3 regions of the Mesorhizobium sp. B2-2-4 genome follow, and region 2 is predicted to be linked to each of the others. Evidence: predicted binding sites of a transcription regulator. Region 2 holds the regulator's gene; each other region holds the start of a gene.
The links. The regulator PhoB, encoded in region 2, activates phosphate uptake and scavenging genes when phosphate is short. The targets are predictions, from matches to a motif close to TGTCATNNANCTGTCAT.
Positions count from the first base shown of each region.

Region 1: the regulator PhoB is predicted to act here: its motif matches at 6,406-6,422, upstream of ppk2 (polyphosphate kinase 2).
Region 3: the regulator PhoB is predicted to act here: its motif matches at 5,576-5,592, upstream of phnF (phosphonate metabolism transcriptional regulator PhnF).

Region 1 is NZ_VFWB01000007.1:148,453-158,783, reverse strand. Features, by position in the region: gene FJ959_RS19320 (winged helix DNA-binding protein) at 58-573, opposite strand; gene FJ959_RS19315 (DUF6163 family protein) at 811-1,233, opposite strand; gene FJ959_RS19310 (enoyl-CoA hydratase/isomerase family protein) at 1,230-2,273, opposite strand; gene FJ959_RS19305 (DUF2066 domain-containing protein) at 2,469-3,299, shown strand; gene hemB (porphobilinogen synthase) at 3,388-4,419, shown strand; gene FJ959_RS19295 (dihydrofolate reductase family protein) at 4,641-5,288, shown strand; gene ppk2 (polyphosphate kinase 2) at 5,379-6,299, opposite strand; gene FJ959_RS19285 (aldo/keto reductase) at 6,539-7,582, shown strand; gene FJ959_RS19280 (hypothetical protein) at 7,663-7,809, shown strand; gene FJ959_RS19275 (DUF982 domain-containing protein) at 7,837-8,070, opposite strand; gene FJ959_RS19270 (GntR family transcriptional regulator) at 8,201-8,866, opposite strand; gene FJ959_RS19265 (multidrug efflux MFS transporter) at 8,985-10,238, shown strand; gene FJ959_RS19260 (DUF423 domain-containing protein) at 10,275-10,331, shown strand, end outside.
Region 2 is NZ_VFWB01000001.1:82,944-93,274, forward strand. Features, by position in the region: gene FJ959_RS00405 (ATP-binding cassette domain-containing protein) at 1-17, opposite strand, end outside; gene FJ959_RS00410 (sugar ABC transporter permease) at 33-1,385, opposite strand; gene xylF (D-xylose ABC transporter substrate-binding protein) at 1,528-2,568, opposite strand; gene FJ959_RS00420 (ROK family protein) at 2,828-4,069, shown strand; gene phoB (phosphate regulon transcriptional regulator PhoB) at 4,077-4,766, opposite strand; gene phoU (phosphate signaling complex protein PhoU) at 4,786-5,493, opposite strand; gene pstB (phosphate ABC transporter ATP-binding protein PstB) at 5,519-6,322, opposite strand; gene pstA (phosphate ABC transporter permease PstA) at 6,319-7,170, opposite strand; gene pstC (phosphate ABC transporter permease subunit PstC) at 7,174-8,163, opposite strand; gene pstS (phosphate ABC transporter substrate-binding protein PstS) at 8,229-9,287, opposite strand; gene FJ959_RS00455 (PAS domain-containing protein) at 9,804-10,331, opposite strand, start outside.
Region 3 is NZ_VFWB01000012.1:51,758-62,088, forward strand. Features, by position in the region: gene FJ959_RS26135 (DapH/DapD/GlmU-related protein) at 183-800, opposite strand; gene phnL (phosphonate C-P lyase system protein PhnL) at 797-1,504, opposite strand; gene phnK (phosphonate C-P lyase system protein PhnK) at 1,570-2,346, opposite strand; partial or broken gene FJ959_RS26150 (alpha-D-ribose 1-methylphosphonate 5-phosphate C-P-lyase PhnJ) at 2,475-3,314, opposite strand; gene FJ959_RS26155 (carbon-phosphorus lyase complex subunit PhnI) at 3,311-4,423, opposite strand; gene phnH (phosphonate C-P lyase system protein PhnH) at 4,426-5,037, opposite strand; gene phnG (phosphonate C-P lyase system protein PhnG) at 5,037-5,498, opposite strand; gene phnF (phosphonate metabolism transcriptional regulator PhnF) at 5,615-6,364, shown strand; gene FJ959_RS26175 (zinc-binding alcohol dehydrogenase family protein) at 6,488-7,507, opposite strand; gene FJ959_RS26180 (ABC transporter permease) at 7,569-8,537, opposite strand; gene FJ959_RS26185 (sugar ABC transporter ATP-binding protein) at 8,534-10,087, opposite strand; gene FJ959_RS26190 (ABC transporter substrate-binding protein) at 10,150-10,331, opposite strand, start outside.

The DNA.
Region 1 (10,331 bases), on a different contig from region 2:
TGGAGGTCGCTGTTGCGGCCGCGCTTCTGTGGCGCGGCTTCTGATTGGGGATGTGGCTTACATCCGGTAAGCGATGGTGTCGTTCCAGAAGCGGTCGAGGCGCTGGAGGGCGCGGTTCATCTGCTTGAATTCGTCGGTGTTGATGCCGCCGACCTGCTCGATCGAGCCGACATGGCGCTCATAGAGACCGGCGACCACGTCCGCCACCTCGTTGCCCTTCGGCGTCAGCGAGACGCGGACCGAACGACGGTCGATGCGCGAGCGCTGGTGGTTGATGAAGCCGAGATCGACAAGCTTCTTGAGATTGTAGGAGACGTTCGAGCCGAGATAGTAGCCCCGCGAGCGCAACTCGCCGGCAGTCAGCTCCGAATTGCCGATGTTGAAGAGCAGCAGCGCCTGGATGGCGTTGATGTCGGAACGGCCATTGCGGTCGAACTCGTCCTTGATCACGTCGAGCAGACGGCGGTGCAGGCGCTCGACCAGTTGGAGCGATTCCATGTAAAGGGAACGGATTGCCTCGCGGCGATCGTCGGAAACGTTGGCGGTCTTTGCCGCCGGACGCGAATTGATCATTGTCTTTGCCTCTCGTTTGTCGCCCTGGTGATTTTTTGTTTTTCACCTTGATCGCGACACTATCGAATACTCATAAAATTCGACTTAAACGCCAAGGCTAACAAGAGCTTACCGGTAATAGGTTTCGCAAGACGCTTAACGAACGGTCACTCGAGCAAGGATAATTAACCTAAAGATTTAGCCAATGATTTCAGGGCGAAATCCGATCCGCCGGATCGCCGGCGGCGCGTGCCGGCTTCAGGTCCGGGGCGTCCGCTTCTGCAGATAGATGACGAGGCGGAAAACGACATAGAGCAGCGCCACCCCCGCATGCGAGACGACGATGAGCGGGCGGCGGCCGAAGAGTTCGGGAAAGCCGGCATACATGACGATCTCCGTCGCGGCGCAGATGAACCAGATCACCGGCCCCCAGGAAGCCAGCATCCATAGGCCGGCTGCGGCAAAGGGAAAAAACACGGCGAGCATCACCGCTGTCACCTGCCAGTGGACCGGCATCAGGTCGAAGCGCCACAGCGAGCCGGGATAGAAGCCGATAAGCCTGATCCAGTACAGGATACCGAACAGCAGGCAGTATCCTGATATGATTCGCTGGAACCAGGCGAAGATAACCTCCACCCCTGAAGGCTGAAGCACGACGCGTCTGGACGTCACCTCACTCATAGCGCGAGTTCCCGTTCACCGAGCGAGGCAAAATAGGCATCGACATCCGCGTCGTCGACCGCATCGAGGGTTGCCGGCAGCCATTGCGGCTTGGAACCCTTTTCGATGATGGTGGCGCGTATGCCTTCGTAGAAATCGTGGCCCGCGAGCATCCGGTTGAGGATGCGGAACTCCATCTTCATGCATTGATCCATCGGCAGCGTCAGGCCGGCAGTGATCTGGCGCCAGGCGACACGAAGGCTGGTCGGCGAGCGCGTCAGGATCGTCGCCAGCGTCCTTGCCGCAAACTCATCGCTCCCTGCCGCCTGCTCCAGGCTGCCGATGATATCGGCAAGCGACGCCTGCGCGAAGTGGTGGGCGATCGCCTCCAGCACCTGCCTGTCCGTCTCGCGCTTCGCCGGGATGAAGAAGCCGCGCAGCACCGATTCGGGATCGCCGGTGGCGGCGAGCTGGTCGAGAAAGCCAGCCTGGTCCTGCGCCTTGATCGTATGCGTGGCCAGCCCGGACCACAACGCGTCGCCATAGCGGATACGATTGCCGGTCAGCGCCAGGTACATGCCGAAGGAACCGCCAAGATCGGGCAGCAGATGGCTGGCGCCGACATCCGGGAAAAAGCCGATTCCCACCTCCGGCATGGCGAACTGCGCATTTTCCGTCATCACCCGATGCGATCCATGAAAGGAGATGCCGACGCCGCCACCCATGACGATGCCGTCGATCAGCGCCACATAAGGTTTTTTGAAACGCGCGATTTGGGCATTCAGCCGATATTCGTCGGTGAAGAACTCGACGGGCGGCTTGCCGGCCCGGCCGGCCTCGTAGATGTGGAGAATGTCGCCGCCGGCCGAAAACGCCCTGCCCTCGGCCTTGACGACGACGACATCGACGCTCCAGTCCCGCTCCCAAGCGTGCAATGCCTTGGCGAGCGCGTTGACCATCCCGTGCGTGACCGCATTGAGTGCCCGCGGCCGCGTCAACGTGACGATGCCGGCCCGGCCCAGATGTTCGAAGCGGATCTCGTCGCCTCCGCCAAAATCCATCGTGAAAGAATCCCTCCCCCGCTCCGCCGGGACTGAAGTGCTAAAGCGTGGCCCATGGCCGCGTCAATGCCGGCATGCCGGCAGCGCGTCTTGGCTCGGGCCGGAGCCTAGTGCTAAAAGAGCCGTTGTCGCCGCAACGCCGGGAACCGCACGGCGACTGCGCAGCTGTAGCAAGTTTTCCAATGGGTGTGGCTCATGGCTGGATTTGCGCGCCTCGTGCCGATGACGATCGGGCTGATCGTCATTTGCCTGGCTTTGCAATCGACCCTGGCGGCCAGCCTCGCCGATCTTTACCAGTCGCAGACCATCGTCAACGGTCGGTACGAGAAGAACCGCCAGGCCGGCTTCAAACGTTGCCTCGACGCGGTTCTGGTCCGGGTTTCCGGCGACCAGCGCCTGCCGGCGAAACCGGAGATGGCGGCGCTGCGCGACAAGGCCGGCAGCTTCGTGGCGGCCTTTCGCTACCGCGATCGCATGGAAGGCATTCCCAACCATGACGATCAGGGCACGTATGATCGGCCTCACAATCTCTACTGCCAGTACAGCCCGGCGATGATCGATCCGGTGCTGGCTTCGCTCGGCAGCAGGCCGTGGCTGACCGAACGCCCAGGGCTGGCGGTATTCTTGTCGACCGAGCGCGGGGTCAGGCATTTCGCGCTCGATGCCGATGACGAGCGCGGCGTGCTGATGCGCGAGTCGTTCGGCAATGCCGCCGCGCCGGTTGCCATGCAGGTAACCTTCCCAACGGCAGCGCTGCTGTCGAAGGCGGGGCTGGACGACAGGATCATGCGCGAGGCCGACATGGCGAAGCTGGACACGGTTGCGAAAATGGCCGGCGCCGACCAAGCGCTTTCCGGCAGCATCGTCTGGAGCGACAAGGAGTTGGGCTGGATCGCCGACTGGCGGCTGGCGAAGGCCGGCAAGACCTACGCCTGGCAAGTGCGCGGCGTCGGCTTCGACGAGGCGTTCCGTGTCGGCATGCGCGGTGCGGCGCAGATCCTTTCGGGCAACGGGCAACCCGAATAAGGACCCGGCCGGATTGCTGGCACAAACGTGTCGCATTGGTCAGCACCACGGGTGCGTGATAAAAGCCGGCCAAACGAGAGTTTTGGCGATGAACAGATTCACCCCCGCAAAACCTGCCGGCGCGCGCAGCGTCGACGACATCACCGGCAGCCGCCGCTTGCGACGCATGCGCAAGGCCGACTGGTCGCGGCGCCTGGTGCAGGAGAACAGGCTTTCCGTCGACGACCTGATCTGGCCGATCTTCGTCGTCGACGGCAGACAAGTGCGCGAGCCGATCGCCGCCATGCCGGGCGTCTTCCGCCTGTCGATCGACCTTGCCGTCAAGGAGGCCGAACGCGCGGCGAAGCTCGGCATCCCCGCGCTTGCCACCTTTCCCAATGTGGACATTTCGCTGCGCGACGAGACCGGCTCGCATATCCTCGACCCCGACAACGTCATCAACCGCGCCACGCGCGCGATCAAGGACGCGGTGCCTGAGATCGGCGTCATCACCGACGCCGCGCTCGACCCGTTCACCAGCCATGGTCATGACGGCATCCTGCGCGACGGCCTCATCGTCAATGACGAGACGGTGGAACAGGTAACCGCGGCGGCCGTCATACAAGCAGCGGCCGGCGCCGACATCATCGCGCCGTCCGACATGATGGACGGCCGCATCGGCGCCATCCGCGACGCGCTCGACGCAAACGGTTTCCAGGACGTGGCGATCATGTCATATGCGACGAAATTCGCCTCCGCCTTCTACGGGCCGTACCGCGAGGCGGTCGGCACGGCCGGCCTGCTCAAGGGCGACAAGAAGACCTATTACATCGACCACGCCAATTCAGACGAAGCGGTGCGCGAGGCCGAGCAGGACCTGGCCGAAGGCGCCGACATGCTGATGGTCAAGCCCGGCCTGCCCTATCTCGATATCATCCGCAGGCTGAAGGACGAATTTGCGGTGCCAACCTTCGCCTACCAGGTGTCGGGCGAATATTCGATGATCAAGGCGGCGGGCGCCAATGGCTGGATCGACGGCGAAAAGGCTATGCTGGAATCGCTTCTTGCGTTCAAACGCGCCGGCTGCGACGGCATTTTGACCTATTTCGCCCCTGAGGTGGCGGAGATGCTGAGAGCATAGTTTCCTCCCAGCGCCTTCAAACCATATGCTCTTCATGGAACTCACCGGCGAATGAGCCGGTATGGCGGCTGTCTCGGCAGCCGCCACTTTCACTCTGGACATCGCATGGGCGAAGTACGGATATGCATCTTCTCGATCGCTGAAAATACTACTTGCAATTTGCAATCGGTTTGCTAGAAAGTAACTGCTTGCAAAATACAACTGGTCTGAGGAGGCTTTCCATGTCCAGACTTCGCGTCAACGCATTCACCTTGTCGCTCGACGGTTACGGCGCCGGTCCCGACCAGGATTTGAAAAACCCGCTCGGGGTCGGCGGGGAAGCCCTGCACAAATGGATGATCGGTACCCGCACCTTCCGCAAGATGGTGCTCGGAGACGACGGCGGCACAACCGATACCAACGAGGCGTTCGCGGCGCGCAGCTTCGAGAATGTCGGCGCCTGGATCCTCGGCCGCAACATGTTCGGGCCGATCCGCGGCGAATGGCCTGACGAAAACTGGAAGGGCTGGTGGGGCGACAGCCCGCCCTATCATGTGCCGGTCTTCGTGCTGACCCACCATGCGCGCGAGCCGATCGTCATGGAGGGCGGCACGACCTTTTACTTCATTACGGATGGCATCCATTCGGCGCTCGAGCAGGCAAGGGCAGCGGCCAATGGCAGCGATGTGCGGGTCGGCGGCGGCGTCGCCACCATCCGGCAGTACCTCCAGGAGAGGCTCATCGACGAGATGCATCTGGCGATCTCGCCGGTGCTGCTCGGCTCCGGCGAGCACCTCTTCGCCGGGATTGATATGCCGAAGCTCGGCTACGCGTGCAGCGAACAAGTAGCGACGCCGCTTGCCACGCATGTCGTCATCAAGCGGACTTAGGAATTAGTTGTCTGCGACAGTGGGAATTGGCAACCCTTGGTGCAGATCCTTTCTCCCCGTCACTATACGGGGAGAAGGACAAACTCTCGTTCAATACTTCTCGGGCACGTAGAGCTCGCGCGGCAGCACCTGGCGCTCGTATTCGGGATTGAAGACCCGCTCGGGCAGCGTGATCTCCTCGTGCGGCACCTCTTCATAGGGAACCTGCTGCAAGAGGTGGTCGATGCAGTTCAGCCGGGCGCGCTTCTTGTCGTTGCCCTCGACGATGAACCAGGGCGCCTCCGGAATGTTGGTACGGGCGAAGGTCTCTTCCTTGGCCTTGGTGTACTGTTCCCAGCGCACCCGCGACTGCAGGTCCATCGGCGACAGCTTCCACTGCTTCATCGGATCGTGGATGCGCATCAGGAAGCGCATCTGTTGTTCCTCGTCGGTGATCGAGAACCAGTATTTGACCAGCGTGATGCCCGAACGGACCAGCATGCGCTCGAACTCCGGCACGTCACGGAAGAATTCCTCCACCTGATCGGGCCCAGCGAAACCCATCACCCGCTCGACGCCGGAACGGTTGTACCAGGAGCGGTCGAACAGAACGATCTCGCCGCCGGCCGGCAGGTGCGGCACATAACGCTGGAAATACCATTGCGACGTCTCTCGCTCGGTCGGTGCCGGAAGCGCCACGACGCGGCAGATCCGCGGGTTGAGCCGCTGGGTGATGCGCTTGATGACGCCGCCCTTGCCAGCCGAATCGCGGCCTTCGAAGATCACCACAAGCTTCTTCTTGTGGTAGGCGACCCAGGATTGCAGCTTGATCAGCTCGGATTGCAGCCCGATCAGGTCGCGAAAATACTGCATGCGGTCGATAGAAGGCGGATGCGCGTTCTTGTAGATCCTGGCGATCTCCAGCGACAGCGCCGGTTCCGACATCTCCAGTTCATAGTCCTCGTCGAGCGTGTCGGCGAGTTCGGCTTCCAGCCAGTCCCGGGCGCCGGACTTGGGTATGGATTCATTCATCGGTGTTCCTCCATCTGCAAGCTGCCGCCTCCGGCAACGACCGGGCGCACTGGTCGCGTCCTGACGGCGGCGCGCAACGCCCTGATCGACCGAGTATAGGCCGGCAATGACGGTTTTATTGCAGGGGCACGCCACGGCCGCTCATCGGTGTGCTGGGGCCGGAGGGCGACAAGCCGCACGGATTGTCCTACAAATCCAGCAACCTGATCGGGCCATTCTTCTCAATCGCGAGGACTGACATGGAATACCGCACTCTCGGCCGTTCCGGCCTGAAGGTTTCGGCGCTGACGATGGGCACCATGACCTTTGGCGGCGCCGGCCCGTTCGCGGCTGTGGGCAACAGCGATCTCGCCGAGGCGAAGCGCATGATCGATCTGTGCATCGATGCCGGCATCAATCTCATCGACACGGCCAATGTCTATTCGGACGGCCTGTCGGAGGAGATCATCGGCGAGGCACTCGGCGGCAAGCGCAGGAACGACGTGCTGATCGCCTCCAAGGCGCGCATGCGCATCGGCGACGGTCCCAATGACGAAGGCCTGTCGCGCCATCATTTGATCCGCGAATGCGAGAAAAGCCTTAAGCGGCTCAAGACCGACGTCATCGATATCTATTTCCTGCACGAATGGGACGGCGTGACGCCACTCGAAGAGACCATCGCCGCGCTCGACACGCTGGTCGGCCAGGGGAAGATCCGCTATATCGGCTGCTCCAACTATTCCGGCTGGCAGGTGATGAAGGCGCTCTCCATCAGTGACACCCGCCATCAGCCGCGCTTCGTCACCCAGCAGATCCACTACACGCTCGAAGCACGCGAAGCCGAATACGAGCTGCTGCCGATCTCGGTCGACCAGGGATTGGGCGTGCTGGTGTGGAGCCCACTGGCGGGAGGCCTGCTGTCGGGCAAGTATCACCGTGACAGCCCGACCGCGCGCCAGGTCGCCGGCTGGTCCGAACCGCCAATCCGCGACGAGGACCGGCTGTGGCGGATCGTCGATGTGCTGGTCGAAATCGGTAAGGCCCGCGGTGTGTCCGCCGCACAGGTGGCGCTTGCCTGGCTGCTTGGCCGGCCGGCTATCAGCTCGCTTGTGATCGGCGGGCGCAACGAGGCCCAGTTCAGGGACAATATCGCGGCGGCCAGCCTGACGCTGGCCGGCGAGGAACGTGATCGCCTCGACGCGGTCAGCCGCCCGCCCCTGCTCTATCCCTATTGGCATCAGCAGCTGACGGCAAAGGAGCGTTTCGGCGCCGCCGACCTTGTGATCGACCGAAGCAGCTTATAGGAACCCTGGTGCTGGCTCCGAGACGTCGGAAGGCGAACGACGCGTAGTCAGCCCACAAGAACAGCAAAAAAGGAGCCGCTATGGCACGAGCACCAAATTACGATCAGGAACGCAAAGAACGCGATCGCCAGAAGGCGGCCAAGAAGGCCGAAAAGCTGGCGGCCAAGGCTGCGGCGCGGGAGCGTCAGAAACCCGAGACTGACGCCGAGATTGAAACAGAGGAATGACGGCGCGCGGCGGCAATCCGGCCTGGATCAGGCCGGCGCCTTGTCGCTGACGAAGACGTCCACTTCACGCGCCGCCGCGATAAAGGCGCGCCTTGCGTTCATGGCCGGCTTGTCGCCGGCCAGCGCATCGTGGCAGGCCTGCAGCGCCGCGCGATGCTTGGGGGTGCGCTTGCCGGGCCAGCTGTTCATGAGATAGTCGGAAGCCTCGCGGGCCGAGCGTAAGAGCTGTGTACTTCCCGCCGTGGCTGATTTGACGGTCACGGGTACTTCAAATCGGTTGTTTTCCATCGCCCGGTCCTACGCCATCGGCGTCCGCGAAGCGAGGCCGAAAGTGGGGCTCGGGGCCGGTGGTCCTTTTTTCGGCGGCGAGTGGCCTGCCCTGCAGGCCGCATTATGCCGCCACGACGGCAAATCCCCTGGCGCGAAGGCCGCGGCGATCATTGGCCAGCGACGTCAACAGACGGTCGCGACTGCCCACGATATGCTGCGAGAGCAAGCGCGCGGCTTCCTGTGCATCGCCGCTCCGCACGGCGGCCAGGATGGCATGATGTTCGGCCCAGGCGCGGCCAAGGGCCGCTCCATCGCGTACCTCCAGCCAACGGGCGCGCGAAAGCCTGGTCATCGCGTCGCGGACGGCCCGAAACAGGAATTCATTGCCGGACAGTCGCGCCAGCTCGATGTGGAAATCCATGCCGACGCGATGCCATTCCTCGCGCGGAGTGTCGTCGTCGCAAGAGACGAGCATAGCCTCGATGACATCGACGGCACTTCTGTCGGCAAGCCCGCATGTCAGCCGCAAGGCCGCGACCTCGACCGCTTCGCGGTAGACCGCGATCTGCTCGAGTTCGGCCAGGTTGATGGGCGAGACCGTCCAGCCGCGCCCGTCCCTGCCGACCAGCCCTTCGGTTTCGAGCCGCAGCAGCGCAGCCCTGACCGGCGTGCGCGAGGCGCCGAAGCGGCTTTCGATCCAGCGCTCGGTGAGTTTCTCACCCGGGCCGATCTCAAGTCCAAGGATCATCTCGCGGAGCTGCCGTTCGACGTTGTGCATCTGCGACATCGTTGTTGCCTTTTCACGTGCCCGCATTGACAGCGGTCGGGCTGTGGGTCCATGACGGATACCGACTTGGTATCCCAAAATGGTATCCACAACAATCCCTGGCACACGCAGGCACGGCATGACGCAGAACGATACGGAACAGGGCGGCTACAATATCCACTGGCGGCGCAATCTCGCCGTCTGCTTCGCGGGTTCGTTCAGCACGCTCATCGCCATGACCCTGCTCTTGCCGTTCCTGCCGCTCTATGTCGAGCAACTGGGCGTCGAGGGCCATGCGGCGATCGTGCAATGGTCGGGCATCGCCTATGGGGCGACCTTCTTCGCGGCGGCGCTCGTTGCGCCGTTATGGGGACGGCTCGGCGACCGCTACGGCCGCAAGCTGATGCTGGTGCGCGCCTCCTTCGGCATGGCGATCTGCATGTCGCTGACCGGAATGGTCGAGACGGTCTGGCAATTGGTGCTGCTGCGCCTGCTGATCGGCTTTGCCGGCGGCTATTCCTCCGGCTCGACCATATTGGTGGCCATGCAGACGCCGAAGGACCGCTCCGGCTGGGCGCTCGGTGTCTTGTCCGCTGGCATCACGGCAGGTTCGCTGGTCGGCCCCTTGCTCGGCGGCGCGCTGCCGCCGGTAATCGGCATCCGCGCGACCTTTCTGTTGTCCGGCGGCGTCATCTTCCTTGCCTTTCTGGCGACGACATTCCTGATCAAGGAGAACCAGCGCCCGCAAGCAAGCAAAGCCGCGACGGCGGCAAAGCCGAAGAGCGGCTGGTCGCAAATTGCCGACAAGCGTCCGGTCGTGGCCATGCTGACGACCGGCATGCTGCTGGCCTTCGCCACCATGTCGATCGAGCCGATCATCACCGTCTATGTGCAGCAGCTGATCGAGGACCAGAGCCGGGTGACGCTCGTTGCCGGCGTGGTGATGTCGGCGGCCGCCCTTGGCGCAATCCTGTCGGCGTCATGGCTTGGCAGGCTCGCCGACCGCGTCGGTCACTGGAACGTCGTCGTCGGCGCGCTGGCCGTGTCGGCGCTGCTGCTCATTCCGCAGGCCTTCGTCACCGACGGCTGGCAACTGATCGGGCTGCGCTTCCTGATGGGCCTGGCGCTCGGCGGTTTGCTGCCTTGCATCACCAGCGTCATCCGCCACAACATTCCCGACGGCGTCGGCGGCAACGTGCTCGGTCTTTCGATCTCGGCCCAATATGTCGGCCAGGTCGCCGGACCGCTTGCCGGCGGTTTCGTCGGCGGCCATTTCGGCATGCGGGCGGTGTTTCTCGGCACGTCGGTGCTGATGGCGCTCGGCGCGGTCTACAACTGGATTGTCCAGGCGCGGCGGACGCGGAATATGTTGATGGAAGCGGGCAAGCCCTGACGAACTGCCCAGCCGATCAACCGAAGGAGCGTCGACATGAACCTGACCGAAACGACCGGCAGCCGTCTGCTTGTGCTCGCCGCCGGCATCGTG
Region 2 (10,331 bases):
GCGATCCTGTCAGCCATGATTGTCCTCCTCCCTCAAACGCGTTTGCGATAGACGGTGTCGAGCCACACCGCGATGACCAGCACGGCGCCGACGACGATGCTCTGCAGAGGCGAGTCGACGCCGAGCAGCACCATGCCGGATTGCAGCGACTGCATCAGAAGCGCGCCCAGCATGGCGCCGATGATCGTTCCCGAACCGCCGGCGAGCGACGTGCCACCGATGACGGCCGCCGCGATCACCAGCAATTCATCGAGCGTTCCGAGCACGTTGGTGGCCGAGTTCTGCCGGGCCGACGAGATCGCGGCGGCGATCGTGGCCAGCACGCCCATGATCATGAACACTTTCATCGTGATCCAGCGTGTATTGATGCCGGCGAGGTTGGCTGCTTCCGGATTGCCGCCAATGGCAAAGACATAGCGACCAAAACGGGTGCGTTTGGTGATGAAGGTCATGACCAGCCCGACGGCGATGGCCATCAGCACCGGTATGGCGATGCCGTGGGCGATGAACAGGCCGCCCTCGGGCACGGTTATGTTGTTGGCGGCTGCATATCTGTTCACGATGCCGACTGGCCACGGATAGGAATTGGCCAGCCAAACCGCGCCCATGATGACGGCGCAGGTCAGCACGCCGATCAGCGTCTCGGCCCAGATCGGACGCAGCGGGAAACGGAAGCGCTTGCGCTGTACCCGCCCGTTGAACAGCGCAAGCACCACCGCAAGGCAGGCGGCGATACCGACCACCCAGCTCCAGGTCGCGCCGATCGATCCGGCCGGGCCGCCGCCCATCAGCTGGAACGTCGCGTTGAGCGGCGCCACCGTCTGGCCGCTGGTAACCCACCATGCCGCACCGCGCCAGACCAGAAGCCCGCCCAGCGTCACGATAAAGGCCGGCACTTCGAGATAGGCGATGACAAAGCCCTGGAAGGCGCCGATCAACAGACCGAGCACCAGGCCGATGACCAGCGCCAGCACCCAGATCCATGGGTTGCCAAGCTCAAGCCCGACGAAGCGCACTAGGAAATGCACTTGGGCGAAGCCCATGACCATGCCGATCAACCCTTCGGCGGAACCGACGGACAGATCGATATTGCGCATGACGATGACCAGCACCATGCCGCAGGCCATGATGGCGACGGCCGAGGTCTGCACCGACAGGTTCCACAGATTGCGCGGCGTGAGAAAGGTACGGCTGTCGAAATCGAGCGGATTGACGCCGAGACGCAGGCTGGACAAGACATGCAACCCGATCCAGATCAGCAGCAGCGCGCCGATCATGCCGAGCATGCGCGTGTCGATCTCGGTCGCCTTAAGGAACCGGGCGACGGCGCCGAGTTCCGACGCACGCGCGGTGTCGGCCTGCGGGTTGGACGTCGTATCGGTCATGATTTTCTCCCACCGGCCTGCCCGTCCGATGCGGGATGCCGGAAGCCAGCCTAGAAGTTACCCGCCCGGGGCGGAAAAACAAATTTTCTTGAAAAAACGCCGCGGCTTGGCAGCCGCGGCGTTCATCGCATGAAATGGAAGATCAGTTGCAGGCCGCGACGCTGCCCGCCGCGACGCCGGCACAGACCTCGTCTTTCTTGATCCAGCCGGCGTCGATGACGACGTTGAGATTGTCCTTGGTGATCGCAACCGGGGTCAGGAACAGCGATTTGACGGTGTTCCCACCGGGCGTTGTGAAGTCCTTGACGCCGGCGATATCGGTCATCTTCTTGCCGTCGGCCAGCTGCGAGGCGATCTCGGCGGCATTCTTGCCGAGTTCACGCGCGTCCTTCCACACCGACACGGTCTGCGTGCCGAGCGCGATGCGGTTCAGCGCCGCGTGGTCGCCGTCCTGGCCCGAGACCGGAACGGTACCGGCCAGGCCTTGAGCCGTCAGCGCCGCGACGACGCCGCCGGCAGTGCCGTCATTGGCCGCGACGACCGCGTCGACCTTGTTGTCGTTGGCGGTCAGGAACTGCTCCATGTTCTTCTGCGCATTGGCCGGCAGCCAGCCATCCGTATAGGCTTCGCCGACATTCTTGATCTTGCCGCTGTCGATGGCGTCCTTGAGCACTTCCATGGAGCCCGAGAACAGGAAATCGGCATTCGGATCGGCACCCGAGCCCTTGATGAAGACGTAGTTGCCTTCCGGCTTCACCTTGAACACTTCGCGGGCCTGCATGCGGCCGACTTCCTTGTTGTCGAAGGTCAGATAGAAGACGTCCTTGTTCTCGATCAGGCGGTCATAGCCGACGACCGGAATGCCTTCGTCGAGCGCCTTCTGCACCGCCGGGCCGATGGCGGAGGCGTCCTGCGCCAGGATGATCAGCGAATTGGCGCCCTGGGAGATCAGGCTCTCGACGTCGGTGAGCTGCTTGCCGGGATTGGACTGGGCGTCGGCGGAAATATACTTGTCGCCGGCGGCTTCGATCGCCTTCTTCATGGCGGCCTCGTCGGTCTTCCAGCGCTCTTCCTGGAAGTTCGACCAGGAAACGCCGATGACCTTGTCCTTCGCCTGCGCGACCGACGCGAGCGTCAGCGACATGGCGACACCCGCCAGGATGGCGGCTGTGAATCTCTTCATCTTAATCCTCCCTGCGCCGCGTATGGCGCGACCAAACAGGCCCGTAGGCCGGCACAAAGGCTCTATTTTTTCGAGCCTCGAAAAAACACTGGTCCATCGTCGGAACGCTGTCAACGTCGATTCTGATGTATTTTGATGTCCTCGTGAATTTTTTTCGAGCTCCGGAATAAATAATGACAGCCAAGGCCGGTTCTGCCAGTATTTGACGGTCGTCGGGATCCTGGGGAGAGAACGCGGCGACGGGGAGGATGCGAGAAACATGTCGGTCGGAATCCGCCACGACGATTTGCGCCGACGCAACCGGGCGATGGTGATCGCGGCCGTGCGCCGTGCCGGGCAGCCCTCGCGCACCGAGATTGCCGCGACCACCGGGCTCAGCCATTCCACCATATCGGCGATCTCCTCCGACCTGATTGGCGAAGGCATCCTGGCGCAGAGCAAGCCGAGCGAGGCCGGTGCGCTGAAACGCGGCCGGCCGCAGGTCGGCCTCAGCCTCAACCCTGAAGCCGCGGCGGTGATGACCGTGGTGCTGTCGCTGAATTTTCTCTCCGTCGCCGTCATCGACTATGCCGGCCAGGTGATATCTGAAGAGCAGCGCCGGCTGGACACGCTCACCCTGTCGCGCGAGGCGCTGATCGGCGAATGCGTGGCCATCGTCAGGCGGCGGTTCGAGGATCCCGACCTCGACGTCGGCAGCATCGCCCGTATCGCGCTGGCGATCCAGGGCATCACCGACACGGATGCGCGCACCATGCTGTGGTCGCCGATCACGCCGCAGACCGACATCGCCTTCGCCGACATACTGGAGGCCGAGTTCGGCATTCCCGCCACCATGGAGAACGATTGCAACATGATGGCGGTGGCGCTGCGCTGGCGCGATCCCCAGCGCTACCGCGACGACTTCATCGCCATCCTTTTGTCGCACGGCATCGGCATGGGCTTGGTGCTGAAGGGTGAACTGTTCACCGGCACCCATTCATCCGGAGGCGAGTTCGGCCACATGATCCATCGCCCCGGCGGGGCGCTCTGCCGCTGCGGGCGGCGCGGCTGCGTCGAGGCCTATGCCGGCAACTATGCCATCTGGCGCAACGCGAGGCAGCTTGGCGAGGACACCGAGCCCGTCGACGTCAGCGACGCCGACATGCGCACCCTGGCGGCCTCGGCGCGCGAAAAGGACGGGCCGGAGCGCGAAGCCTACCGCAAGGCCGGCGAGGCGCTGGGTTACGGCCTTGGCAGCCTGTTCGCGCTGATCGATCCGGCGCCGGTCGCCATGGTCGGCGTCAGCGCCGCCGCCTTCGACCTGATCGAGCCGGCTCTGCGCGAGGCCATTGCCCAGACCGCCGGCGGCCAGCACTCGAAATCGATTTCCTTCGACACCGAGCCGAACGAACTGCCACTGATCCGCGAGGGCTGCGCCATGCGCGCGCTGACCTTCGTCGACCAGGAGATTTTCGCGCCGGGGGCACAGGCGAAATCAGGCGTGGGCGAGAACGTTGCGTGACATATCCCTAGTCTTCGCGAATCGCATACCCCGCGCCCCGAATGGTGCGGATCACGTCAGGCATGCGGCCATTGTTGACCGCCTTGCGCAGCCGGCCGACATGCACGTCCACGGTGCGCTCGTCGATATAGATCGTTTCGCCCCAGACATTGTCGAGCAGTTGGCTGCGCGAGAACACGCGGCCGGGATGTCGCATCATGAATTCGAGCAGGCGGAACTCGGTCGGCCCGAGCCGGATCTCGCTTTTCTTGCGGTAGACCCGGTGCGATTCACGGTCGAGCACGATGTCGCCGACCTTGAGCACGCTGGACAGAACTTCGGGCTTGGCGCGGCGCAGCAGCGCCTTGACGCGTGCCATGAATTCCGGCGTTGAGAACGGCTTGACCAGATAGTCGTCGGCGCCGGTGGAGAGACCGCGCACCCGGTCGCTTTCCTCGCCGCGCGCCGTCAGCATGATGATCGGCAGCCGCTCGGTCTCGGGCCGCATGCGGAGACGGCGGCAGAGCTCGATGCCGGACACCGCCGGCACCATCCAGTCGAGCACAAGAAGGTCAGGGACATTCTCCTGCAAGCGGATCTCGGCTTCGTCGCCGCGCGTCACCACCTCTACCTGATAACCCTCCGATTCCAGATTGTAACGGAGCAGCACACCCAGCGGCTCCTCGTCCTCCACCACCATGATGCGTGGCGCGATCATCGACTGGTCACCCCTGCCGTCAAGCCGCTGGCGCCGACATCGCCGTCTCGTCCTGCTTCGGGCGATTGGCGGGCAATTGCGTGCCGGTCAGCACATAATAGGCATTTTCGGCAATGTTGGTCACGTGATCGCCGATGCGCTCGAGATTCTTGGCGCAGAACAAAAGATGCGTGCAGGCGGTGATGTTGCGCGGATCCTCCATCATGTAGGTCAGCAGCTCGCGGAAGACCGACGTGTATTTGACGTCGATGCGTTCATCGTCGGCGCGCAGCTTGGCAAGTGCCGCGGCATCGCGCGCCGCATACTCCTCGATCACGCCTTGGACCTGGATCAGCACAAGCTGCGCCATGGCGTCGATGGAGTGCGACAGGTCGCGCGGCGTGGCGGCAAGGCCGACGGTGCCGACGCGCTTGGCGATGTTCTTGGCGAGATCGCCGATGCGTTCGAGATCGCCCGCCATGCGGATCGAGCCGACGACATGGCGCAGATCGTCCGCCATGGGCTGCCGCTTGGCGATCAGGGTGATGGCGCGGTCGTCGAGTTCGCGCTGGCGCGCATCCATGATCGCGTCGTCGGAGACGACGCGCTGGGCGAGCGCGTTGTCGGAATTCAGGAGCGCCTTGGTCGCGCCGCCGACCATCGATGAGGCGAGATCGCCCATGTCGCGGATCAGCCTGCTGATCTGTCCGAGATCTTCGTCAAAGGCTGCGACTGTGTGTTCGGCCATGATCTTGGTCCTCGTATGCCTGGGATCAGCCGAAGCGGCCGGTGATATAGTCCTGCGTGCGCTTCTCGCGGGGCGACGTGAAGATCTTCTCGGTGCGGTCGAACTCGACCAGCTCGCCCAGATACATGAAGGCGGTCTGCTTCGACACGCGCGCCGCCTGCTGCATGTTGTGGGTGACGATGACGATCGTATAATCGGCCTGCAACTCGTCGATCAGCTCCTCGATCTTGGCGGTCGACAGCGGATCGAGCGCCGAGGCAGGCTCGTCCAGCAGGATGACCTCCGGCTTCACCGCCACCGTGCGGGCGATGCAGAGGCGCTGCTGCTGGCCGCCCGAAAGGCTGAGGCCGCTGGCGTTGAGCTTGTCCTTGACCTCGCTCCACAGTGCCGCGCGCTTCAGCGCCTGCTCGACACGGCCGTCCATCTCCGCCTTGCTGAGCTTCTCATAGAGCCTGACGCCGAAGGCGATGTTCTCGTAGATCGACATCGGGAACGGCGTCGGCTTCTGGAACACCATGCCGATCTTGGTCCTGAGCAGGTTGAGATCCTGCGAACGGTCGAGGATATTCTGGCCGTCGAGCAGCACCTGGCCCTCGGCGCTCTGCCTCGGGTAAAGCTCGTAGATGCGGTTGAAGACGCGCAGCAGCGTCGACTTCCCGCAGCCCGAAGGCCCGATGAAGGCGGTGACGCTGCGCTCGGGCAGCGACAGGCTGATATCCTTCAGCGCCTTCGACTGGCCATAGTAGAAATTGAGGCCCTTGACCTCGATCTTGGCTTTCTCGACCGCGACTTCGGGCGTATTCAACTCGGTGGACAACATCGGTTTCATCTGTCCTCTCTGCGTCCGGTAAGGCTGCGGGCGAAGATGCTCAGCCCGAGAACCGTAAGGGTGATTATGAGTGCGCCGGTCCACGCCAGCTGCTGCCATTCCTCGTAGGGGCTGAGAGCGAACTGGAAGATGGTGACGGGCAGGCTGGCCATCGGCGCATTGAGATTACTCGACCAGAACTGGTTGTTGAGCGCCGTGAAGAGCAGCGGCGCCGTCTCGCCGGAAATGCGGGCGATGGCCAGCAATATGCCTGTGACGATGCCCGACAGCGCCGCACGGTAGGCGACCGAGCGGATGACCACCCAGCGCGGCGCGCCGATCGCGGCGCCGGCCTCGCGCAAGGCGTTCGGCACCAGGTTGAGCATGTCCTCGGTGGTGCGAACGACGACCGGGATGACCAGGATGGCCAGTGCGACGGCACCGGCGATCGCCGAGAAATGTCCCATCGGCCGCACCAGCAGCTCGTAGACGAACAGGCCGACGATGATCGAGGGTGCCGACAGCAGGATGTCGTTGATGAAGCGCACGACGGTGGTGAGGCGCGAGAAGCGGCCATATTCGGCCATGTAGGTCCCAGCGAGGACACCGATCGGCGTGCCGACGATGACGGCGATGACTGTCATCATGATACTGCCGTAGATGGCATTGAGCAGGCCGCCGGCATCGCCGGGCGGCGGTGTCATTTCGGTGAACACAGAGAGCGAAACACCCGACAGGCCCTTATAGAGCAGTGCGCCGAGGATGAGCGCCAGCCAGGCCAGGCCGATGCCCGCCGCCGTGACGCATAGCGTCATCATCACGGCATTCCTGCGCTTGCGTCGATTGTGAAGCGATGTGGCCGTCGACATCGGTCAGGCTCCCGTGCGGCTGTCCATGCGCAGCAGCATGTAGCGCGCAAGGGCAAGGATCAGGAAAGTGATGACGAACAGGATCAGGCCGAGCGCCACCAGCGAAGACGTATAGAGATCGCCGTCGGCTTCGGTGAACTCGTTGGCGATGGTCGCCGAGATCGTCGTGCCGGGCGCGAACAGCGAGCCGCTGATGCGGTGGGCGTTGCCGATGACGAAGGTTACCGCCATGGTTTCGCCGAGCGCGCGGCCGAGGCCGAGCATGACGCCGCCCATGATGCCGACGCGGGTATAGGGGATGACGACGCGGCGCGTGACCTCCCAGGTCGTGCAGCCGATGCCGTAGGCCGATTCCTTCAGCACCGCCGGCACCGTGTCGAAGACATCCTTGGTGATCGAGGTGATGAAGGGCAGGACCATGATGGCAAGGATCATCGCCGAGGTCAGAAGGCCGATGCCGTAGGGCGGGCCGGCAAACAGGCTGGAGAGTCCCGGCACGTCGTGGAAAAGCTTGATGATGAAGGGCTGCACCGTCGTCTGCAGGAACGGCGCGAACACGAACAGGCCCCAGATGCCGTAGATGATGGAGGGTATGCCGGCAAGCAGCTCGACGGCGATGCCGATGGGGCGTCGGAGTGGCCGCGGGCAGAGTTCGGTAAGGAAGATGGCGATGCCGATGCCGATGGGAACGGCGATCAGGATAGCGATGGCGGCGGTGACGATGGTTCCGTAGATCGGGGCCAGCGCTCCGAAATTCTCGGTGACCGGGTTCCACGATTCGGTCGTCAGGAAGGAGAACCCGAATTTCGACAGCGCTTCCCACGAGCCGGCAAACAGCGAAATCGCCACGCCGCCGAGGATGAGCAGGACGAGGATGGCGGAAAAGCGTGTCGCCGTTCGGAAAATCGTATCGGTGAGCGCGAAGCGTCGGACCGTCGCTTCCCTGGCCCGCATGGCGGCCGACGATGGCATGGCTTCGGAGACGGCGGTCATCTGGCCCTCGCGTTTCAAGGAAGACAGGGAGGGCGCCGTGAAGCGCCCTCCTCGTTCAGCAGGGATTACATGGCGGAATAGAGCGGCTTGCCGTCTTTGCCGACGATGTCCTTGGCCCACATGTCCTCGACGCTCTTGACGACCGCGTCGGGGATCGGAACGTAGTCCAGCGCCCCGGCCATGTCGTCGCCCTTCGCGTAGGACCAGGCGAAGAACTTGAGCGCTTCACCGGTCGCCGCCACGTCGCCGGGCTTCTTGTAGACCAGGATCCAGGTCGCCGACGTCATCGGCCAGGATTCGGCGCCCGGCTGGTTGGCCAGGATGACGCCGTAACCAGGCTGCGAGCTCCAGTCGGCATTGGCCGCCGCCGCCGAGAACGCCGCCGCCGTCGGCTCGACCTTCTTGCCGTCCTTGTTGATCATGTCGGCATAGGTCAACTTGTTCTGCTTGGCGTAGGCGTATTCGACATAGCCGATCGAGCCACCGGTCTGCGAGACGTTGTTGGCGACGCCTTCATTGCCCTTGGCGCCGATGCCAACCGGCCATTCGAGCGCGGTGTTGACGCCGACCTTCGACTTCCAGTCGGCGCTGACGTCGGCCAGGTAGTAGCTGAAGTTGAACGTGGTGCCCGAACCGTCGGAGCGATGCACGACGGCGATCGCCTGGTCGGGAAGCTTGACGTCGGGATTGAGCTTGGCGATCGCCGCGTCATTCCAGTTGGTGATCTTGCCGACGAAGATATCGGCCAGCGTCGGGCCGTCGAGCACCAGTTCGCCCGGCTTGATGCCTTCGAGATTGACGACCGGAACGATGCCGCCCATCACCATCGGGAACTGTGCAAGTCCGGTGGATTCGAGATCCTCGCCCTTCAGCGGCGCATCGGAAGCGCCGAAGGTGACGGTCTTGGCTTTGATCTGCTTGATGCCGCCGCCCGAGCCGATCGACTGGTAGTTGAGACCGATGCCGGTCTCCTTCTTGTAGGCATCGGCCCACTTCGCATAGATCGGGTAAGGGAAGGTGGCGCCGGCACCGGAGATGTCAGCTGCCATTGCCGCGGAAAGGGTGAGGGTGGACGCCGCAGCCATTGCGATCGCAACGGCCGCCGAGCGGATGAAATGTCTCATATGGCCTGCTCCTGTTCGGAAGATGGTCTCTCGGCGCCATTCCTTGCCAGCGCCCGCTGAGGCCAATAGCGTTCGATTATAACAGTCGCATGACAGTTTCGTGTCAGCCCGGTAACGCGTCGCCGGCGCCTGGAAAGGCGATGGCGATTAGCGGCTGCGGCATGGCGCCGGTTTGCCTTCGGGAATCAGGGACTTGCGCTATCCGGCCACCCAAACAGCCATCGGATTCGGCATGGATCGCTGATCGAAGAAAAGCCGGACGGGAGCGCGTCGCTCGAGGCCAGAGGATGTCTTGGCCGGGCCATCGCCAAAAACAGGTCCGTTGGGGTAGATTGACGCTGCTTCATACTGGCGGTCGCTGCTCCCGCCCGTAACTAGAAGAGAGCGGAAATCGATGCCGTCATTGTCCCGGCTGGACGCCGGCTTTGATATGGTGCGATCGCACCATAGTCTTGCTCGAAGGGCTGCAGCCGGCCCCGGGTGATTCTCGCCGCAATCCGGCCGAAGGCGCAAAGTCTATCCCGCGTTGCGCCGGGCCTGGCGACCAGCGCCGACCCAGCGCTCGACCTTTTCGAGCAGGGCCCTGGGGCTGATCGGCTTGGGCAGATAATCATCCATGCCGGCGTCCAGGCAGCGTTCGCGATCGCCCTTGAGCGCATGCGCGGTGACCCCGACGATCGGCACATGCGTGCCGGTTTCCTCTTCCAGCCGGCGGATGGCGGCGGTTGCCTCGAGCCCGTTCATCTCCGGCATCGAGACGTCCATCAGGATCATGCACGGATTGAGCCTGCCGAAAGCGTCCAGCGCCTTGCGGCCATTGCCGACGATCTCGAAACCGTAGCCGGTCTCGCCGAGGATCTGGGTGAAGACCATCTGGTTGACCTCATTGTCCTCGGCCACGAGGATGCCCAGCCGCTGCTCGCCGCCAGTCGCGGCAAGCCGAGGCCTGACCGGCGGCGGCTGCAGCAACGCGCGTTGCCCTGCCGCCGGTGGCGGTGACTGCGGATTGTTCCCGCCGCCTCCCTCGACAGCAAGCGGCCGGGC
Region 3 (10,331 bases), on a different contig from region 2:
TTGATGTCAGTTTTGTTACCACCCACAGCCGCGTCGCGCGCGATCAGGCCAGGACCATCAGTTCCTCGAAATGCTCCACGTCCCTGAAACTGCGGAAGGCAGGCGGCTTGAGAAGACAGCCCCCTGCCCGAACTCTATGTAAGGGATGCGAATAGTGAGCAGCCCTATTCCATTCACCACCGTCATCCACCGTATTTTTCCAGGAAAGCTTCGGCCTCGAGCTGACGGAAATCGTCGAGTGCGGCGCGCAGCCTCGCATGGTCCCAATCCCACCAGGCAAGCGCCTGGTAGCGCTCGGCAGTGCGGCGGTCGAAGCGCTCGCGGATCGGCTTTGCCGGCACGCCGGCGACGATGGTGTAGGGAGCGACATCCTTCGATACCACCGCTCCGGCGCCGACGGCGGCGCCATCGCCGACGGTGATGCCGGGCAGGACTGTCGAGCCATGGCCAAGCCATGTGTCGTGGCCGATTGTGACGCGCCTGGCGCGGCGCTCAGCGAAAAATTCGCTCTCGTGTTCGGCATCGTCCCAATAGTCCGATGCGCGGTAGGTGAAATGGTGCAGCGTCGGCCGCCAGGTCGGGTGGTTGGTGGCGTTGATGCGCACGCTTGCCGCGATGTTGGAGAATTTGCCGATCGTCGCACACCAGACGGCGCAGTCCTGCATCATGTAGGAATAGTCGCCGAGTTCGCTTTCCGAAACCCGACAGCGGTCGGCGATTTCGGTCCACCGGCCAAGCGTCGAATTCTCCACGTCCGCCGTCGGGTGGACCAGCGGCGTCTCCGACAATTTCCTGCTCATGCGGCGAGCTTTCCCGGGGCGAAGGCGGTGACGTCGATGATGCGGTCGGCCACCGCTTCGCGCACATCATGGTCGTGGAAGATGCCGAGCAGGGCGACGCCTGCCGCCTTCTTGGCGGCGATGAGTTCGATCACCACATCGCGGTTCCTTGCGTCGAGCGAAGCGGTCGGCTCGTCGAGCAGCAGGATCGGGTGCCCGGTGATGAAGCCACGCGCGATGTTGACGCGCTGCTGCTCGCCGCCGGAGAAGGTCGCCGGCGGCAATGCCCAGAGTTTTTCCGGCAGGTTAAGCTGCGCCAGCAGGGCGCGCGCCTTGCTTCTTGCTGCTTCGCGATCCTCACCGCGCTCTACGAGCGGCTCAGCGACGACGTCGAGCGCCGATACGCGGGGCACGGTGCGCAGGAACTGGCTGACATAGCCGATGGTCTGGCGGCGCACGGCAAGCACGGTGCGCGGGCTGGCGCTGGCAAGGTCGATCAGCCCGTCTTCGTGCGTGACGATGATCTGGCCTTCGTCGACGGCGTAATTGCCGTAGAGCATCTTCAGGATCGAGCTCTTGCCGGCCCCGGACGGGCCGCCGAGCACGGTGCATTCACCGGCGCGGATCGAGAAGGAGACACCGGCGACGACAGGCAGTTTGATGCCGTCGCGCAGATGCATGGTGAAGCTCTTGGCGACGTCGGAAACAACGAGAGGCGTCGGCATCAGAAGGTACTCCAATCGTTATTCGTTTGCGGGCAGGACAGAGGGGGGGTGACTTGGCGCCATCGTCAAACCTGCAGAATCGAGGAAACAAGTAATTGCGTGTACGGCGCGCGCGGGTCGTCGAGCACGCGGTCGGTGAGGCCGCTTTCGACGACGCGGCCGTCCTTCATCACCATCATGCGCTGCGACAAAAGCCGCGCCACCGCGAGGTCATGGGTGACGACGATGGCGGCGAGGCCGAGATCGGTGACGAGGCCGCGCAAGAGATCGAGCAGGCGCGCCTGCACCGAGACGTCGAGGCCGCCTGTCGGTTCATCCATGAACACCAGCCGCGGGCCGGTGACGAGGTTGCGGGCGATCTGCAGGCGCTGGCGCATGCCGCCGGAAAAGGCGCGGGGCTCGTCGTCGATGCGATCTTCCTCGATCTCGACGCGCGACAGCCAGTCGACGGCGGTGGCGCGGATCTTGCCGTAGTGGCGGTCGCCCACCGCCATCAAGCGTTCGCCGACATTGGCGCCGGCCGACACCGTCATGCGCAAGCCGTCGGCCGGATTCTGGTGGACAAAGCCCCAGTCGGTGCGCATCAGGAAGCGGCGCTCGGCCTCGCTCATGCGGTAGAGTTCGCGGAACTGGCCGTCGCGCATGCGGTAGCTGGCGGTGCCGGATGAGGGCAGCAGCCGCGTCGACAGGCAGTTGAGCAATGTCGTCTTGCCGGAGCCGGATTCGCCCACGACAGCCAGGACTTCGCCCGGCCACAGATCGAAGGTGACGTTGTCGCAGCCGACGCGCGAGCCGTAGAATTTCGAGAGCGCCGAAACGCGTAGCAAGGGTTCGTCGGTCATTGTATCTCCTTACCCTCCCCCTTGTGGGGAGGGTCGGCGCGCAGCGCCGGGGTGGGGGCTGCCGATGGGTCGCTACCCCCACCCGCGCCTTCGGCGCGACCTCCCCACAAGGGGGAGGTAGGGGTGCTGCGCCGCTTCTCGCAGTGGTCGGTGTCGGAGCAGACGAACATGTGGCCGCCGTGATCATCGAGGATGACCTCGTCGAGATAAACGTTCTCGGCGCCGCACAACGCGCAGGGCTGGTCGAAGGTCTGCACCTCGAACGGATGATCCTCGAAGTCGAGGCTGACCACATCAGTAAAGGGGGGCAGCGCGTAGATGCGCTTCTCGCGGCCGGCGCCGAACAGCTGCAAAGCCGGCGAGCGGTGCATCTTGGGATTGTCGAATTTCGGCGTCGGAGACGGGTCCATCACATAGCGGCCCTCGACCTTCACCGGATAGGCATAGGTGGTGGCGATGCGGCCGTGCTTGGCGATGTCCTCATAGAGCTTCACATGCATGAGGCCGTATTCCTCCAGCGCATGCATTTTGCGCGTTTCGGTCTCGCGTGGCTCGAGAAAGCGCAGGGGCTCGGGGATCGGTACCTGGTAGACCAGCACCTGGCCTGCGGCGAGTGGATATTCGGGAATGCGGTGGCGGGTCTGGATGATGCTGGCGCTGGCGGTATCGGTCGTAACCGCCACATTGGCGACCTTCTTGAAAAAGGCGCGGATCGAGACCGCATTGGTGGTGTCGTCGGCGCCCTGGTCGATGACCTTCAGCACATCGTCGGGGCCGATGATCGAAGCGGTAACCTGGACGCCGCCGGTGCCCCAGCCATAGGGCATCGGCATTTCGCGCGAGGCGAACGGCACCTGATAGCCGGGAATGGCGATGCCCTTGAGGATCGCGCGGCGGATCATCCGCTTGGTCTGTTCGTCGAGATAAGCGAAGTTGTAGCTGGCGATGTCGGTCGGTTGCGCGCTCATTCCGCGGCCTCTTTCTTCTCTTCAATCTTGCCGGGATTTTCGCGGGCGTCGTACTCGGCGCGCATGCGGCGCACGAGGTCGAGTTCGGCCTGGAAGTCGACATAATGCGGCAGCTTCAGATGTTCGACGAAGCCGGTCGCCTGGACGTTGTCGGAGTGCGAGATGACGAATTCCTCGTCCTGGGCGGCGGCGACAATGTCCTCGCCGAGTTCGCTTGCACGAAGAGCGCGGTCGCAGAGTGCCATGGCCATCGCCTTGCGCTCGCTCTGGCCGAAGACCAGCCCGTAGCCGCGTGTGAATTGCGGTGGCGCCTTGGCCGAGCCCTTGAACTGATTGACCATCTGGCATTCGGTAACGCGCGCGGTACCGAGCGGCACCGCGAAAGGCAGTTCGGGCACGTCGAGCTCCAGCTCGACCTCGCCGATGCGGATCTCGCCGACGAAGGGATGGTTGCGGGCATAGCCGCGCTGCGTGGAATAGCCGAGCGCCAGCAGGAAGCCCTCGTCGCCGCGCGACAGCGCCTGCAGGCGGATGTCGCGAGCCATCGGGAACTCCAGCGGCTCGCGGGTGATGTCGCCGGGGACATGGTCCTGCGGCATGTCTCCGTCCGGCTCGATCAGCCCATCGCGAGCGAGGATCGCCGAGACGCGCGGCATTGCCTGCGCTTCCGTCTCGCGCCGCAAGGGCGCGGCGACATCGGCGCCGGCGGCAAGCTCGGGATCGAGCAGCCGGTGCGTGTAGTCGAAGGTGGGCCCAAGCAACTGGCCGCCGGGCAGGTCCTTGTAGGTCGCCGAAACGCGGCGTTCGACCAGCATGGTGGCGGTGTCGATGGCATTTGTATAGCCAAAGCGCGGCAGCGTGGTGCGGTAGGCCCGCACCAGGAAGATCGCCTCGATCATGTCGCCGCGCGCCTGCACGATAGCGAGTGCGGCGAGTTCGCGATCGTAAAGCGAGCCTTCGCTCATCACCCGGTCGACGCCGAGCGCCAGCTGTTCGACGATCTGGTCGAGGCGCAGTGCCGGTACCGAGCGGTCACCGCGCCGACGGTCAGCGAGCAGGCTGTGGGCGTTGGCGATCGCGGCTTCGCCGCCTTTTACCGCAACATACATCGCTAGGCCTCCGTCGTCTTGATGCGTGTCGTACGCGGCAGGCAGGCGAGGCTGTCATGTGCCGCCAGGATGATGTCGACGCCGCGCGGAAAGCGGTTGATGTTCTGCTTCCACTGCTCGATGAAATGACGCGGCATGCGGGCCGGCGCGATCGTCGCCGTCTTCTCGATGCCAGGACCTTCGAGCAGCAGCGGCGTGCCTGACGTGAGATCGCCGACCTGCAGGATCAATGTGGTCGAGCGGTCGGGATAGTCCTGCGTGCCTTGCGAGAAACCGTCGAGCGCCATCATCTCGGCCGGCGAGGCCACAAACGCGAAATGCGCGTCGGCCGGGGTGTTGGCCAGCGGCGCACCGCTGTGAAAGCCGAGCCAGGACATGACCGCTGCCGAGGCATGCAGGGCCGGGTCGAGCCAGAGCGGCGTGTCATTGTCGCACAATGCCAGCGCAACCGCGCCCGATGTCGCCGAAAGCGGCGCCGGCGGGCGGGCCAGGGCCGGCAAGGGTTGCACGCTGCCCGGCCGCGCCATTGCGTCCATGACGGCGCGAAACACCGTCTGGGCGTTGAACACCGGATCGGCGAACCCGCCCTCGATCGATTGCGCTGCGATATCCATCAATCTTCTCCGCGAACCATGGTGAAGAAATCCACCTTCGTTGCCGCCGTTTCGGCGCGGCGCCTTTCTCGTGCCGTGGTCAAGGCAGCCCGCAGCGGCGCGAGAAGGCCCGTTTCGACCGCCTCTCGGTGGGCGGGGTCCTGCCACAGCGCGTCGGCGATGGCCGCCAGCTTCGCCTTCTGCTTGTCGCGGCCGAGCGCATAGCAATGGCCGACCTGTCCGGACGGCAGGCGCACTGTGGCGCGGGTCACGGTGGCCTCGCCGACATTGAACGGCGCGCCGCCGCCGCCGATGCGGCCGCGCATGGTAACCAGGCCGGTCTCGGGACCGCGCAGCAGTTCGACCTCGGCAGGCAGGCCGGATTCGTTCCAGAGGCGAACGATGTCGTCGCCGCTGGACTGCGCCAGGGTTGCCATGGCCGCCTTGCGTTCGGCCTGGTCGCGCGCTTCCTGTCCTCGCATGAGCAACATCCTTGCTTCTAATTTGTCTATTGATATAGACAACCATACGAATTATACCCATTACCTAACGCGAGTCCATGACGGGTGCGTGACAGGGGCCGGCCAGGGGCGAAACCGTGAACGGAAAACACGTGGCTGACGGTATCGAGCGGCGCAGCGGCGTCTCGTTGTGGCGCCAGATCGCCGACCGAATCCTGCAATCGATCGCTGCCGGCGATTTTGCCGAGAATGCCGCGCTGCCGCCGGAGGTGGCGCTGGCCGAGCGCTATGGCGTCAACCGTCACACGGTGCGCAGCGCCATCGCGGCGCTCGTGCAAGACGGGGTACTGCGGGCCGAGCAGGGGCGCGGCACTTTCGTGCTGTCGCGCAAGCGGCTGTCCTATCCGATCGGCGCGCGCACGCGATTTTCAACCGGCTTGCAGGGCCAGGCGTCGGAGCGGCATATCGTGCTGCTGGCCTCATCGGTCGAGCCCGCCAGCCGGCGCGTCGCCGAAGCCCTGGGCGTTGCCAGGGGATCGGATGTGATTCGCCTGGAGACGCGCGGCGAGGCCGATGGGAAGCCGGTGTCGCGCGCTTCCGGCTGGTTCGACGCCAGGCGCTTCGCCGGCATCGATGTGGCCATGGCCGAGACCGGGTCGATCACCGCATCGCTCAAGCGTTTCGGCATAGACGATTATCTCAGGCAATCGACGGTGCTGTCGGCGCGTCACGCCGATGCTTCCGACCTTGCCGACCTCGATCTGCAGCCGGGCGGCATCGTGCTGGTCACGGTGGCCGTCAACATGACGCCGGACGGCCGGCCGATCCAATTCGCCGAGGCGCGCTTCCCGGCGGAGCGGGTGGAGCTGAAACTGTCGGCGCTGTAGGCGTGTCGGCCTAACGCTGGAATCAGACCAGCCCGGTCGCGCGCACTTGTCAGCGGCTTGGCGTTTGGGGGTCGACCTGCGCGGGGGTGTGGTCAATTCGGGCCGGGTTCACGGCCTGCCATGTTATGCCCCTACCTCGATCACGGCCTTGATCAGCCCGGATTTCTCATGCGCCCAGCGGGCGAGGTCACGTGGCGTGTCGGCAAGCGTGGTGCGGTGGGTGACGAGCTTGGCCAGCGGCACCGCGCCATCGCGGATCGAAGCGGCGACGTGGTCAAAGTCGGCCCTCAAGGCATTGCGGCTGCCGACAAGCGTCATCTCGCGCTTGTGGAACTCGGGGTCGGAAAAGGCGATGTCGTCCTTCACGACGCTGACCAGCACCAATGTCCCGCCATGCGCGACATGAGCGAAGGCCGACTGCACCGAGGGGGTGTTCCCGGTGGCGTCGAAGACCACGTCGAAGCCTTCGCCTGATGTCGCTTCGCTGACCAGATCGGATGCCGCGCCGCGCGACCCGTCGAGGGTCTTGAAGCCGAGTTCATTGGCGGCGAAGCCGAGCCTTTCGCTGCTCATGTCGAGCAGCGTCACGTCGAGCCCGGCGATGCGGGCGAAGATGGCGGTGCCGAGCCCGATCGGTCCGGCGCCGATGACGAGCGTCCGTGCGCCGGGATCGGCACGCGAGCGCCGCACCGCATGGGCGCCGATGGCCAGGAACTCGACGGCCGCGGCATCGGCCAACGACAGGCCGTTGGCTGGATAGAGGTTTTGTTCCGGGATAAGGATCTGTTCGCACATGGCGCCGTCGCGATGCACGCCGAGCACTTCGATCCGGACACAGCAATTGGGTTTACCGTGCCGGCAGGCGATGCATTTGCCGCACGCCAGATAGGGATTGATGATGACCGGCTCGCCCGTGGCAAGACCAACGCCTTCGCCCGCCTCGACGATGGTCCCCGACACTTCATGGCCCATGATGCGGGGGTAGGCGAGGAAGGGATGCTTGCCCTCGAAGATGTGGTAGTCGGTGCCGCAGATGCCGACATGGCTGACCGCCACCAGCGCCCAGCCGGGAGGCGGCGAGCCAGCCGCGGGACGGTCTTCCACGACAAGGTCGCCGGGCGAACGGCAGACAACGGCTTTCATGCTTCAATCCAGTCGGTTCATGGAATCGTCGGCCGATTTTCGACCCGGCCGGCGATCGATTTTACTTGCCACCTCGGCGGCGCAGGCCGTCGAAGTAGACGATGACGATGATCAACATGCCGGTGATGACGCGCTGCCAGAACGTGTTGACGTTGAGCAGGTTGGCGCCGTTGTTGATGGTGGAGAGGATGAACGAGCCGATCAGCGGCCCGTGCACCGAACCGATAGCGCCGAACAACGACGTGCCGCCGATCACCGACGAGGCGATGGCTTGCAGCTCGTAGGTGTCGCCCTGCGTCGGATTGCCGATGCCGATGCGGGACGCGAGCAGCACGCCGACGAAAGCCGCGCACAGGCCGGACAGCACATAGGCCATGTAGATCGTGCGCGGCACGTTGACGCCGGAGAGGCGCGCGGCTTCCGCGTTCGAGCCGACGGAGAAGAGATAGCGTCCCCATCGCGTGTGGTGCAGGAAGACGTAGGAGGGCAGGGCAACCACGATTACCATCCAGAACAGATAGGGGATCCCCAGCAGCGAGCCGCGCGAAAACGCCTGGAACGCGTCGCTGTTGATCGATATCGAATTGCCATTGGTCATCAGGAGACCGATGCCGCGCAGCGAGGTCATGGTCGCCAGCGTGATGATGAAGGGCGGCAGGCCCATCCTGACGATGCCGAAACCGTGGAACAGGCCGATGGCGACCCCCACCAGCAGCGTCGCCAGAACCGCGATCCAGACCGGCCAGCCGGCATTGATCAGCAGCGCGACGATGACGGTGGCGAAGCCGACGATGGCGCCGACGGAAAGGTCGATGCCGCCGGTGATGATGACGAAGGTCTGGCCGACGGCCAGGATGGCGATCAGAGAACCCTGGCGCAGCAGGTTGGTGATATTGAGCGCCGAAGCGAAGGACGGCGTGGCGACCGCCAGGATGACCCACATCAGAAGCAGCAGGCCAAGCAGCGTCAGCCCGAACAGGGCATTGTAGTTGCGCTTCGGCTTTTCGGCAGGGATCGCCTCGGTGCTCATGTCTGTCCTCCCGTCTTTTCTTGTTTCTCGGCCAGGGCCTGGCCCAGAATGTCCTCGTGATCGGCGGTGCGGAAACCATGCGTGGCCACCAGCTTGCCGCGCCTGAACACATGCAGCGTGTCAGCCAGTTCGTAGACCTCAGGCAGATAGGACGAGATCAGGATGATGCCCGCGCCCTTGGACAACAGCACACTGAACAGCCGGTAGATCTCGGCCTTGGTGCCTACATCGACGCCGACCGTCGGCTCGTCGAAGATGAACAGTTTGGCGCCGTGCGCCAGCCACTTGCCGATGACGATCTTCTGCTGGTTGCCGCCCGACAGGCTGGAGGCCAGCGCGCCGCGCGTCGGCGTCTTGATCCTGAGGTCGGCGATCTGCCGGTCCGCCTCGGCCTTCTCCTGCGCAGACGAGATCAGCAGATTTTTCGATATGCGCTTGTAGATCGGCAGGTTGAGATTCAATGCAACCGGCAGGTTGAGGCACAGGCCCTGGTCGCGGCGGCTTTCCGGTGCCAGCGCCATGCCGAGCTTGATGGCGTCGTGCTCGGAGTTGACCTGCACCTCCTTGCCTTCCCACAACACCTGGCCGGCCGATTTGCGGTGGCGGCCGTAGAGGGTGGTGACGAATTCGCTGCGGCCGGCTCCGATCAGGCCGTAGAGCCCGACGATCTCGCCCGCGCGCACCGACAGAGAGACATTCTCGAAACCCTTGCCGGACAGGTTCCGCGCCTCGGCGATGACGGCGCCCGGCGTGAAATGCTCCTTGTGATAGATCTGCTCGATCGAGCGGTTGATCATCAGCTTGACCAGCTCCGGCTCATTGGTCTCGGCGATGTTGCGGGTGCCGACCAGCGTGCCGTCACGCAGCACCGAGACGCGGTCGGCGAGCTCGAACACCTCCTCCATGCGATGGCTGATGTAGATGATGGTGACGCCTTCACCCTTCAGGCGGCGGATCAGCGTGAACAGCTGGTCGGCCTCTTTGCGGGTGAGGTAGGCGGTCGGCTCGTCGAAAATCAGGAATTTGGTGCCGCGCACGGTGGCTCGGGCGGCGGCGATCAGCTGCTGCTGGCCGATGGTGAGATCGCCGAGCACGACATGCGCCGGCAGGTCGAAGCCGAGACCGTCGATGATCTTCTGCGCTTCCCTGACCATGGCTCGTTGCTGGAGGATGCCGAAGCGCGAGTTCTCCTCGCCGAGGAACATGTTGGCGGCGACGGTCAGGTGGCGGCAGAGCACGACTTCCTGGTGCACGGCGTTGATGCCGAGCGCCATGGCTTCGTGCGGCGTCGCCAGGGCAGCCGGCTTGCCTTCCCACACAACCTCTCCGGAGGTGCGCGGGATGACGCCGGTCAGAAGTTTGATCAGGGTCGATTTGCCGGCACCGTTCTCGCCGACGATGGCGTGGATCTCTCCCGCCTTGAAGGCCAGGGTCACAGGCTTCAGCGCATGCGTGCCGGGATAGCGCTTTTCCAGACCCTGCAGCTCGAGGATCGTCCTGCCGGGCTCCAGCACGGGGGCCGGATGCAGTTCCTGCGCGGTCGACGTCATGGCAATCCTCCCTGTTGTTTCCGGGGCGCAGAGGCCCCGGAAACAGTTGCGCGTGCCGATGCTCAGTTGAGCTTCGGGTTGAGCAGCGCGTCGATCTTGGGATCCTTCATGTTGGCCTTGGTGACCAGGTTGGCGCCGGTGTCGACATTGGTCTCGACCTTTTCGCCCTTGGAGGCGGCAAGCGCGGTCTTGATGCCGTCATAGCCCATCCGGTAGGGATCCTGGACGACGAGGGCGGAAATGA